4 regions of the Fulvimarina fulva genome follow, and region 3 is predicted to be linked to each of the others. Evidence: predicted binding sites of a transcription regulator. Region 3 holds the regulator's gene; each other region holds the start of a gene.

The links. The regulator PhoB, encoded in region 3, activates phosphate uptake and scavenging genes when phosphate is short. The targets are predictions, from matches to a motif close to TGTCATNNANCTGTCAT.
Region 1: the regulator PhoB is predicted to act here: its motif matches at 1,657-1,673, upstream of ABDX79_RS17295 (glycerophosphodiester phosphodiesterase family protein).
Region 2: the regulator PhoB is predicted to act here: its motif matches at 1,587-1,603, upstream of ABDX79_RS04445 (esterase-like activity of phytase family protein).
Region 4: the regulator PhoB is predicted to act here: its motif matches at 1,833-1,849, upstream of ABDX79_RS07115 (DUF2794 domain-containing protein).

What each region holds. Positions count from the first base shown of each region.
Region 1 is NZ_JBDJAC010000015.1:57,465-60,566, forward strand. Features, by position in the region: gene ABDX79_RS17290 (SLC13 family permease) at 1-1,417, opposite strand, end outside; gene ABDX79_RS17295 (glycerophosphodiester phosphodiesterase family protein) at 1,733-3,013, shown strand.
Region 2 is NZ_JBDJAC010000002.1:181,590-184,691, forward strand. Features, by position in the region: gene ABDX79_RS04440 (cisplatin damage response ATP-dependent DNA ligase) at 1-1,488, opposite strand, end outside; gene ABDX79_RS04445 (esterase-like activity of phytase family protein) at 1,662-3,102, shown strand, end outside.
Region 3 is NZ_JBDJAC010000006.1:224,107-227,208, reverse strand. Features, by position in the region: gene ABDX79_RS10785 (dihydrodipicolinate synthase family protein) at 1-570, opposite strand, end outside; gene phoB (phosphate regulon transcriptional regulator PhoB) at 728-1,465, opposite strand; gene phoU (phosphate signaling complex protein PhoU) at 1,462-2,199, opposite strand; gene pstB (phosphate ABC transporter ATP-binding protein PstB) at 2,485-3,102, opposite strand, start outside.
Region 4 is NZ_JBDJAC010000004.1:39-3,140, forward strand. Features, by position in the region: partial or broken gene ABDX79_RS07110 (transposase) at 722-1,254, shown strand; AL1L pseudoknot at 1,003-1,119, shown strand; gene ABDX79_RS07115 (DUF2794 domain-containing protein) at 1,382-1,750, opposite strand; gene ABDX79_RS07120 (DUF1223 domain-containing protein) at 1,936-2,676, opposite strand; gene acnA (aconitate hydratase AcnA) at 3,086-3,102, opposite strand, start outside.

The DNA of each region.
Region 1 (3,102 bases), on a different contig from region 3:
TCGAGATGTGACCGGACGCGAAGACCAGCGCATTCGGCGGGGTCGCAACCGGCATCATGAACGCCATGGAGGCAGACAGGGCGGCGGGGATCGCCAGAAGCAGGGGATTTTCGCCGATGTTCAGGCTGAGCGCGGCAAGCAGCGGCAGGAAGGTGGCGGAGGTCGCGGTGTTGGAGGTGAATTCCGTCAGGATCATCATGATCCCGGCGACGATGACGATGAGGACGAAAATCGTCAGAGCCCCGGCGAAACTTCCGATTGCCTGACCGATCCAGCGATCGAGTCCGGTCCCGGCAACGGCGGCCGCGAGCGTCAGCCCGCCGCCAAACAGGATCAGCACGCCCCAGGGAATGTTGGCAGCGGTCTTCCAGTCGAGCAGCGCGACCCGCATGCCATCTTCGTCCTTCATTCCAGTCGGAACGAGGAACAGAACCAGTGCCGCCCCGATTGCGATGGCCGCATCGTCGAGGCTCGGGATGAAGTTCTGGAGCCAGGAGCGGGTCATCCAGAGGATGGCGGCCGTCATGAAGACGGCAGCGACGATCTTTTCGGCACGCGACATCTTGCCGAGGCCTTTCAGTTCATCCGCGATGATCCTGTCTGCACCCTCGACTTCATGCGTCGGCAGACGCAGCGCGAACTTCGTCAGGATCAGCCAGGAGATGACGAGCATCAGGATCGAGACCGGCAGGCCGATCAGCATCCAGCGGCCAAAGCCGAGATCGAAGCCGTAGTTTTCGCTGAGCATGCCGGCAAGAAGCGCGTTCGGCGGCGTCCCGATCAGCGTCGCCACACCGCCGATCGAGGCGGAGTAAGCGACACCAAGAAGCAGGGAGAGGGCGAAGAGCTTCGTCGCCTTCTCATCGCCCGTCTCGTCGCCGACGAGGCCGATGACGGAGATGGCGATCGGCAGCATCATGACGGTGGTCGCCGTGTTCGAGACCCACATGGAGAGAAAGGCGGTGGCGATCATGAAGCCGCCAACGATCTGGTGCTGGCGCGAGCCGGTGCGCGAGGCGATGTTGAGCGCAATCCGACGGTGGAGATTCCAGCGCTGCATGGCACCCGCCAGCATGAATCCGCCCATGAACAGGAAGATCGTCGGATTGGCATAGGGCGATGCGGTTGCGCTCATGGACATGGCGCCGGTGAGCGGAAAGAGAACGAGAGGGACGAGGGCGGTCGCGGGCACCGGCACGGCCTCCGTGAGCCACCAGATCACCATGAGCGTGGCGACGGCGACGACGCGCCAGGCCTCTATCGAAAGATCGTCGGGTTTGGGAAGAAAAAGGAGAAGGACAAAGGCAGCGATACCAACAAGGGCCGGAACGAGTTTGAGCGTGCCTGTCGCGCCCTCGCCGCTCGTTTCACGTGAAACACCCTCTTTGCGGTCCTTCGACCGATCAGTCGTTGCCATCGCGCGACATCCTCCACCAAGTGTTTGCTACCCTCTGGTGAACTGGCTCAGGAAACCGTGAGCGACAAGTCCAATCGGCCCACAGCTCAGGGGGCGCGCCGTCATCTTTTACCCACGGGTAAGTGATAAGAGAGCCGACCGATCCACCTGGATCTGCGTATAGGTGCGCGCGCGGCACGGCGGCACCGATAAAAGCCATCATCCCTAAGCGGTCAAACCGGTTTCAAAAGTCCGCCATCTGTCGTTCCTCTGTCGTAAAACGTCTCTATCTCCCTCCTCAAGACGCTGGCTCCGCACGATCACGGGAAAACCTTCATGCGCGCGACCTTGACCCTTGCGACGGCCCTCACCGGCTTTGCCTTCCTCCAGCCCGCGATCGCCCAGAATCAGGGCACGGGCGCGGTGGCAATGCCCGCATCCGCCGAGATCGGCGTCCGGCCCGGCTATCTCGTCGATCAGCTGGAGGACGGAGACCTCAAGACGAAGCTTTCGGCCTGTCTCGGCCAGCCGATGAAGGCCAGCGACTGGTCGATCGGCCATCGCGGCGCGCCCTTGCAATTTCCTGAGCACAGCCGCGAGTCCTATATCGCCGCGGCCCGGCAGGGCGCCGGCATCATCGAATGCGACGTCGCCTTCACGAAGGACCGCGAGCTTGTCTGCCGGCATGCCCAGTGCGATCTCCACACGACGACCGACATTTTGACCCGTCCGGAGCTTGCGGCGAAATGCACCACGCCGTTCACTGCCGCCACCGGCACGGGCGAAGGCGAGGAAGCGCAGGCGAAGTGCTGCACATCAGACCTGACGCTTGCCGAGTTCCAGACGCTGAACGCCAAGATGGATTCCTTCGATCCGGCGGCCGAAACCGCCGAAGACTATCAGGGCGGCCTCGCGGACTGGCGCACCACGCTCTATTCGCCGGGCACGTTGATGACCCACAAGGACTCGATCGAACTCATCAAGTCGCTCGGCCGCAAGTTCACCCCGGAGCTGAAGGGCCCCGAGGTCGAGATGCCGTTCGAGGGCGAGTACAGCCAGGCCGATTACGCCCGGCAGATGATCCAGGATTATATCGACGCGGGCGTTTCGCCGGGCGACGTCTACCCCCAGTCCTTCAATCTCGCAGATGTGAAGTTCTGGATCGCGGAATTTCCGGAGTTCGGACAGCAGGCCGTCTATCTCGACGATCGCTACGAAACGCTCGACGGCTTCGACCCGATGAAGCCTGACACATTCGAGCCGACCATGCAGTCGCTTGCCGACGACGGGGTTCGGATCATTGCGCCGCCGCTCTGGATGCTCGTCACCGCCGAAGACGGGGAGATCGTTCCCTCACCCTATGCACGGGAAGCGAAAGAGGCCGGTCTCGACATCATCGCCTGGTCGCTGGAGCGCTCCGGTCCCCTCGCCGCCGGCGGCGGATGGTACTACCAGTCGATCAACGACATCACGACGTCCGATGGCGACATGCTGAAGCTTCTCGATGTCCTTTCGAGCGATATCGGCGTGAGGGGCGTCTTCTCCGATTGGCCGGCGACAACCACATTCTTTGCCAACTGCATCGAATCCGCCGAAAATAAGGCGGAGACGAATTGACTCGCGATGACAAGCAAAGATAAACTTTAAATGACAGGGGAACGAGCGATAATCCGGCGCAGTTTCTCTTTCGTCTTCTGCAAAATAGG
Region 2 (3,102 bases), on a different contig from region 3:
CGAGCGCACGGGACCGAACCGCTCGATCGTGTTGTCGCGAACATATTTGTCGAGCTGCTTCAGTTCCTCATCGGTAAAGCCGAAATAGGCCTTGCCGACGGGCACCAGCTCGGGCGCATCCATCTCGCCGGTCCAGACGCCGAACGTGTAGTCCGAATAAAAGCTTGACCGTTTGCCGTGGCCACGTTGGGCATACATCAGCACCGCGTCGACCAGATAAGGGTCCTGCTTCCACTTGAACCACGGCCCCTTTGGCCGGCCGGGCACATAGACGGAGTCCCAGCGCTTCAGCATCAAACCTTCGATGACGGCATGCGGTGGCTCTTTCCGCAGCGCGGACAGGTCGTCGAAACTTTCGAACGGCACGAAGGGCGAGACATCGAACCGCGTCGGCTCCAGCGTCTTGGCAAAGACATCCAGCCGCTTTCGCCGCTCGGCAAAGGGCAGCGTGCGCAGGTCCTCCCCGTTGTCGAACAGCAGATCATAGGCCCGCAGAAAAACCGGATACTGCTTCAGCATCGCGGCGGAGACGGTCTTGCGGTTGAGCCGCTGCTGGAGATCGGAAAACGTGCCGACCACGATATCGTCGCCGCGCTTGCCCGCATGATTTTCGACTGCCGGCATGCCGGACTTCTCCTCAGTCGGCACGGCGACCAGGAGCTCACCGTCGAGCGTGCCGTTATAGGTCATGAAGTCCATGAGATCGGGAAAGGCACCGGAAATATCGTCGCCCGTTCGCGAATAGAGCTTGGCGACGCCGCCCTCGGCACTCGCCTGGACGCGGATACCGTCCCATTTCCACTCGGCGGCATAATCCTCCGCCGAAATGCTCCCGTAGTCGGGCTCTTCCAGCGGCGTCGACAGCATCACCGGCCGAAACGGCGCCTTGGCCGCAGAAACCGGCTTGTCCGCCCGACCTTCGAGCCATGCGAAAAGGTCTTCGTAAGGCGGGGCCAACCCGTGCCACAGCTCCTCGATCTCGGCGACGTCCACTTTGCCGAAATCAGCAAGCGCCTGCTTGGCGAGCCGGGCGGACACGCCGATCCGCATGGCACCTGTGACAAGCTTCAGAAGAGCGTAGCGACCGGACGAGTCCAGGAGGTCGAGCCAGGCTTCGACCAGTTTCGGCCCTTGTTGCCGGGTCGCCCCATTCAGGCTTTCGACCACCTCCGATAATGTGGGGCCGCGCCCGGCCCCCTCCCCCGCGTCCAGTTCGGGTGCCGGCCAGACCAGAGAGATCGTTTCGGCGAGATCGCCCACATAATCGTAGGAATAGCCGAACAGCACCGGGTCCATCCGCTCGGTCGCGAGTTCCCTCAGCATCGCTGGCTTCACCGACTTGATATCGAGATCGCGGGTGATCGCCGCGAGCGCCAGCCCGCGCTCGGGATCGGGCTCGGCACCAAAATGCTCCACCATCAGCCGTAGTTTTCCGTTGCGCGACGGCGTCAGGGTCAGGGCATCGATGAGATCGGCGAAGGGCTTCATGGCTGATGAAATAGCTTCCCGCGCGCGCGAGACGAGTCGCCAGTCGGGAGACAAGCCGCCGCGTTCCCCCGGGTGCTGTCCGACAGAACAGCCCGCTTCGTCATCCAACTGTTACAGAAGGAGCCCATTCACGCATCATCACCGCTTTCTTTCAACGAAGGACATGCCGCCCGATGCTGCGCCCAATCCTCACAGCCCTCTGCGCCACCTCGGTTCTGACCGCTGCCAGCGCCGCGCTCGCCGAACCGATGTTTAACCGGATCGCATCCTTTCCCGTCGCGCAAAACCTGCCCGCCGATATGGATCCGATGACCGAGACCTCCTCGGAGATCATCACGGCAGCAAAGGGCGGTAACACGCTCGTCTATTCGGACAGCCCGGCCGGCGGCATCGGCTTCGTCGATATTTCCGATGCCCACGCGCCGGCCCCGCTCGGCTTCCTGTCCCTGAAAGGCGAGCCCACGTCGGTCGCCGCCGTAGAGGGCAATGTGCTGGTCGGCGTGAACACGTCGGAAAGCTTCACCAACCCGTCAGGCCGGCTTGCCATCGTGTCCTTGAGTGATCGCACCGAAACGGCGTCCTGCGATCTTCCTGGCCAGCCCGATTCGGTTGCGGTTTCACCGGACGGAACCTTTGCAGCGGTCGCCATCGAGAACGAGCGCGACGAGGACCTGAACGACGGCGCGCTTCCGCAGCTTCCCGCCGGCTCGCTGGTCGTCTTGTCCCTTGCGAACGGTGCGGCCGACTGCGCGACGATGAAGACCGTCGACATGACGGGTCTTTCCGAAATCGCTCCGTCAGATCCCGAGCCGGAATTCGTCGATTTCAACGCCGCCAACGAAATCGTCGTCTCGCTTCAGGAGAACAATCATTTCGCCATCGTCGATGCGGCATCCGGCAAGATCACGAACGACTTTTCGGCCGGCACCGTCGATCTTGAAGGAATCGACGCCAAGGACGACAAGACTCTCTCCTTCACCGACAGCCAGGAAGGTCGCGAGCGCGAGCCCGATGCGGTCCAGTGGATCGACGAGAACCGCTTCGCTTCCGCCAATGAAGGCGATTATGAGGGCGGTTCGCGTTCCTTCACCATCTGGAACAAGGACGGAACGGTCGAATACGAGGCGGGCAACGCCTTCGAATATGCCTTGATCCGCGCCGGCCACTATCCCGACAAGCGCTCAGATGCCAAGGGCGTCGAGCCGGAAGGTCTGGAAGCGGCAGAGTTCGGCGACGAAGAGCTGCTCTTCGTTCTGTCGGAGCGCGGATCGGCGGTCGGTGTCTACCGGATCGGCGAAGGCGACCCGGAGCTCTTGCAGGTTCTGCCATCGGGCATTGCACCGGAGGGCGCCGTCGCCATTCCGTCGCGCAACCTCTTCGTCACCTCCAACGAGGCCGATCTGGCTGAGGATGGCGGCGCACGCTCCCACGTCATGATCTATGAACGCGCCGACCAGGAGCCGGCCTATCCGCAGATCGTCTCCGAGGACCAGGATGGCACGCCGCTCGGCTGGGGCGCGCTGTCCGGCCTTGCTGCAGACCCGGACAATGCGAACACACTCTACGTGGTATCGGACTCCTTCTATGCCGGCCAGCCGCGCATCTTCACGATCA
Region 3 (3,102 bases):
GATCGCCAATCCCGTCCGCGACCGCAATTTGGCGATCTCGCCGCCGAAATCACCGTCGGACGGTGGTGGCCGTTTCACCGCGACGATCCGATCGACCTTCGAAAGGCGTTCGAGAAGACCGTGGCTGAAGGCAAAACGGGTGGTGCTCGGATTGTCGTAGATGCAGAGGTCGAGGGCCGTCGAACCCACGACAGTGCGAAAGTGCTGGTAGACCTCTTCCTCGGTCAGCGGCGTGTAGGAGACCGGCGCCATCAGCAGGGCATCCGCGCCCGCTTCCTCCGCATCGCGCGCAAGGGCCTGGGCTTCGTCGGTTCTCAGCGCACCGACGCCGACGATGAGCGGCAGACGGCCGTTCACACATTCGGCGGCCGCACGAACCGCCCGGCGGCGCTCGGCGCGGCTCAGATAGGCATAGGTGCCGGTGCTGCCGAGAAGGCCGATGGAGTCGGCGCCCGCGCGGCAGATACGCTCGACGAGATGTCCGAGGAGTTCCGTATCGACACGGCCCTCGCGATCCGCCGGTGTGATCGGAAAGGCGGACAGCCCGTGAAACGGTGAGGCAACGGTCATTCGGCGAACTCCATCGGAACAAGGGGAAAGCCGCGCGCCGACGCTCGCCCTGCAATCAGGCGATAGCATGCAAGGCAATCCGCCAGGCATGACGTTTGGCGATTGGCCTATGACCTTTGGTGATGAACGGGGAGACAGGGCGCGCCGAACGAGCGCGCTACCCTGCCTCCTTCAGTCTCGCGCGCGATGGCGCGGCTTTGCTGGCGAGAAACTGCTCGTCGAGCGCATAGCCCGCTCCGCGCACGGTCCGGATCGGGTCGCGGTCACGCGCCCGGTTGATCGCCTTTCGCAAGCGGCCGACATGAACGTCGACGGTTCGCTCGTCGACATAGATGTCTCGGCCCCAGACCCCGTCGAGCAGCTGCTCGCGGGTGAAGACACGGCCGGGCGACTGCATGAAGAATTCGAGCAGCTTGAATTCGGTCGGCCCAAGCTTCAGCTCGCGGCCCGAACGGCGCACCCGGTGGGACGTACGGTCGAGTTCGAGATCGCCCGCGGACAGGACGCTCGCCACTTTTTCGGGGCTTGCGCGGCGCATCATCGCCTTCACACGCGCGGTGAACTCGCGCATGGAAAAGGGCTTGACGATATAGTCGTCCGCGCCGACCGAAAGCCCCTGAACGCGCTCGCTCTCCTCGCCGCGCGCCGTCAGCATGATGACGGGCAGCTGTGCCGTCTCGGGGCGCTGGCGCAACCGACGGCAGATCTCGACGCCGGAAAGGCCCGGCAGCATCCAGTCGAGGACCAGAAGGTCGGGCGCTTCCTCCTTGAGGCGCAGATCCGCCTCGTCGCCGCGCGCGATGACCTCGACGTCGTAGCCTTCGGCCTCGAGGTTGTAGCGCAGGAGAACGCCAAGGGCCTCCTCGTCTTCGACGACGGTTACACGCAGGCTCATCCCGCTGCACCTTCCACAGCTTCCTCGATGCTTTTCTGGGTCACGGTCGCCGACCGGTCTCCCTTCGGACGGTTCACGTCCATCTCTTCGCCCGTCTTGATGTAGAAAATCGTCTCGGCAATGTTGGTTGCGTGATCGCCGATGCGCTCGATGTTTTTCGCGCTGAAGAGCAGATGGGTGCAGGCGGTGATGTTGCGCGGATCTTCCATCATATAGGTCAGGAGTTCGCGGAAGATCGAGGTATAGACGGCGTCGATCTCTTCGTCGTTGTCACGCACCGTGATGGCGCGTTCGTGGTCGCGCTCTCCATAGGCGTCGAGCACATCCTTCAGCTGATCCACCGCAAGCTCCGACAGATGCTCGATGCCGCGCACGAGCTGGTTCGGCTGGGCGTGGTGGTGAACGGCGAGTACGCGCTTGGCGATATTCTTGGCGAGGTCGCCGATGCGTTCGAGATCGTTCGAGATGCGGATCGCACCGACAATCTCGCGCAGGTCGATCGCCATGGGCTGGCGCTTGGCGATGGTCATGATCGCCCTCTCGTCGACCTCGCGCTGCGCCGCATCGAGGATCACGTCGTCGGCGATGACCGACTGGGCGAGCGCGGTATCGCCGCGCACGAGGGCCGAGACGGCCTGTTCGAGCATCCGCTCGGCCTGCCCGCCCATCTCGGATATGCGGCGGACGATGAATTTCAGCTCGTCCTCGTAGGACGTTACGATATGCGAAGCCATCTTGACCTCCCTCAAAAGATTGGGCGTTTGGCCCCATGATACGAAATCCGTTTGATCGCTTCGCGATGACGGATTTGAAGACGCTCACGCGCCGCTTGGGGCTTCGATACCGTCCCCGGCTTGATCGGCCGGATACGGTATGAGAGCGAATGCGATCCGCCGGGATCGGCACTTCGCCCTTAGCCTTTGTTCCGCCGCATGATGTGATCCGAAACGTCATGACACGTTTCGCCATCCTGCTTTGGCAGGCCCGGCACGTGCAGGACCCGCCAAGCAGCGGCTCGATCAGCCGAAGCGACCGGTGATGTAGTCCTGGGTGCGCTTGTCATCGGGATTGGAGAACATCTTCTCCGTATCGCCGAATTCCGCCAGATCACCGAGATGGAACATCGCCGTCACCTGGCTGACGCGCGCCGCCTGCTGCATGGAGTGGGTGACGATGACGATCGTGTAGTTCTGCTTGAGCTCGTCGATCAGCTCCTCGACCGTCGCGGTCGCGATCGGATCGAGCGCCGAGCACGGCTCGTCCATGAGGATCACCTCCGGCGAGACCGCGATCGCACGGGCAATGCAGAGGCGCTGCTGCTGGCCGCCTGAAAGCCCGGTGCCGGGTTCGTCGAGACGATCCTTCACTTCCTTGTAGAGGCCGGCGCGCTTGAGGCTCGTATGGACGATCTCCTCGAGTTCGTCCTTGTTCTTGGCCAGTCCGTGAATCTTCGGACCGTAGGCGACATTCTCCCAGATCGACTTGGGGAAGGGGTTCGGCTTCTGGAACACCATTCCGACCCGCGCGCGAAGCTCGACCACGTCGAGATCGGGATCGTAGATGTCCTCTCCGTCGAGCAGAAGCGTCCCGCCGACCTTGGCGATATCGATCGTGTCGTTCATCCGGTTGAGGCAGCG
Region 4 (3,102 bases), on a different contig from region 3:
TTCACAACAAACAAACAAAAGCCCCGGCCATAAACCGGGGCTTTTACGCGTCTCAAAACCACAAAAAGAAGTGGCGGGAAAGCCGAGAAGGGTGGGATCCGCAAGATCCGTCATTCCACAGCGGCCGCAATCTCTTAGGTGGAGCAGCGCTTGCAATACGCTCCACACCCTTCATGACCTCTCAAAAAGGAGCACGCCGAGGGAGATACGTGGCGTGAAAAGAGTAGGGGAGGACGAACGGTTGCCGCGGCGACGCAACGTGTTGGCGTTATCTTCTGCGACGTTTGCGGTAGCCCATGGCGGAACGGACTGCTAACGTTTCGTGATGGTCTGCTCCAAGAGCGTCTGCTCCGCGCACGGACTATCGACATATTCAACGGATGCGGTGAGGGGAGAATTAAGGCTGTGCCCCCTGGTCCTGGGACAAACACGTTGTATGCCGCTGGATAGAGGCTTGGATCGCGATGATCAAAAGCGTCAGCATACAGGGTGCATGGCATCCCTGTGCCGAGGCCATCTCGGGGGAGGCCAGGGGGACAGGCGGTTACTACCAGATTTCGCTTCATCGCTTCCATTCAAAGAGAGACCAATCCTCGCCATGTGCGAGGCGCTTTCAAAGGCGGGCAACGCGCAATGTTCGCATGGAACGGCTTCGCATTCACCGACATCATTGAACCGCGCCGGCTTTTCCGGAGGCTCCAACGCTTGAGAGAATGGAGCCATGACGAAAAGATCATCCCCTTATAGTCCTGAATTCCGCGAGCGCGCCGTTTGGATAGTTTTGGATCACCGTAGCGAGCACGGATCGCAGTGGGCGGCGATCCAGTCGGTTGGCTCGAAGATCGGTTGTTCGGGCGAGACGCTTCGCAACTGGGTGCGCCAATCCGGGCGTGGCGACGGCCTGCTTGCTGGGCCGACGAGCGAGGAGAAGGAGGAGCTGGCTAAGCTTCGCCGTGATGTCCGCGAATTGCGTCAGGCGAAGGAGATCCTGCGCAAGGCGTCGGCGTATTTTGCCGAGGCGGAGCTCAACCGCCGGTTCAAGCCATGAAGGCCTTCATCGAAGACCATCGCAGCGTCTACGGGGTCGAGCCGATCTGCAGGGTTCTACCGATCGCTCCGTCGACCTATCGCGAGCACGCCGCCAAGAAGGCCGATCCCGATTGTCGATCCGATCGTGAGAAGAAAGACGAGAAAGTCAGCGTGGAAATCCGTCTTGTCTTCGACGAGAACTTCGGCGTTTATAGCCTCCGGGAAAGCCGGCGCGGTTCACCATCTCCTCGCTTAACGGCGCTGTTGCAACCGTGCCGATCTGGCCTTCGCGTTACCCAGCTCGAACCACTCTCATTTTGCGAGCTTTGGCGACAACGTGGATGTGCCAGCCTCAGTCGCTTTCGACTGTCTTCAGCTGCTTGTCGAAGACGTTGAGCACGGTGGGCAGATCGTGGCCCCGCTTCATGACCATGCCGCCCGCGTTGACGACTTGGAAGGCGCCCTGTTTGCGCGCCAGCTTCGGTGTTTTCTCCACGCGGTAGATCGGCATCTCGCTGCTGCGCCGGAAAATCGAAAAGACGGCACGGTCTTTCAGCATGTCGATGGCGTAGTCTCGCCATTCGCCAGCGGCGACCATGCGGCCATAGACTTTTAGAATTTCCGAGAGTTCCTTCCGATCGAAGACTGTTTGGGCCTCCGAGCCTCTGTGCCCCGGAAAGGTGATGAGGTTGGATGCATCTGCGGCGCTCGATACGGTCATTCGGGTCGAGTGTCCCCCTTGTCGATTCACCTGTGTCGCGGCCCCATGGAAGAACCCGAGTTCCAGGGGCTCATGCCGAACCATGACAGCATGGTGACACGGAAATAGGTGTGCCGACAAATGTTTTCAAAGTGGTCTCGACTACGAGGCATGTCTCTTGGCGAGAATTGAAGGCGAAGCAGGTATCAGTTTCGGGCGCTCAGGTTAAGGCGTGTGGCGGCGAGAATCTGGCCCGGTTTACCAGTTTGCGACATCATCTGAATGAGAACTGCGCAGCCGTTTCTTCCATTGGCATTGGCAGTCAGCGTAGAGAGCGGCAGGCTGATTTTCATCGGCTCGCCCGACCATGCGCCCAGAATTTGCCAATCGCGAACGGGATTGGTGTCGACGATCGTCGTTCCGAGATTTTCGCCGCGCGTGATCTGGGTTTCTGAACGCTCGTCATAGGTCACGACGATCAGGACCGGAAGCGATCCGTCGTCGACCGGCTGCGCCATGCTGGCCTTGATCTTCAGATTGTCACCGACGACTCTGGCAGAAATGGATGCATCGCCGTCTCGATCAATTGGCGGTGTTGTCCGAAGAGCTTCGAGGATGGTTTGACTGTCGGCGCCGACGATCTGTTCGCTGCCGTCTATGATGATCTGAGGCGTGAAAAGGGTCGAGAGGTTGAAACTCTCCCCATAAGCCTCCTGCCTTGCCGTGTTTTCCGCGGAGCCGTAGGTGTCCTCCCAGCCGATATAATCCCAATAGTCGACATGATAGGCGAGTGCCAGCACATCGGGCCTGCCGGCAAGTTCGGCGAGCGCCGTCTCCGCTTTGAGACACGAGCTGCAGCCCTGGCTGGTGAAAAGTTCGACCACATGGGCAACGCTTACGCCCTCTTCGGACGGTGCCATCTCCTGGGCGTGGGGTGCGGTGGCCACGCTTATCGAAAGAACCAAGCCGAGAAGGACAACCGGTTTCAGGACAGCGCGGAGCGCCGTGAATGGCTCGCGGAACGAGGCCGATGAAAAACCGGAACTATGCAAAGCGATTGCCGAACCTTCTAGACTGGACCGCGATGATGGCATTCGGCCACCAGTGACCAGTTTTAAATAAGAAGCTGCACCGTGACAGGCCAGTCACTTGGGGGTGAGGAGGAAAACGATCGCGCGACATGAGCGTGATGAGGCACGTGGTCGGTGGTTACGCGGTCCCGGGAAGTATTGGATGAATGTACCGGTTCGTCCGCTGCCCGACGGCAAACGGCTCTGAGATCGGTTTGCAGGACATGAAAAAGGCCGCCGGACCCGTAAGTCCGGCGGCCTTTTATGCGTTTGGCGGAGTACGGCCTCAGGCTGCGAGCTGGC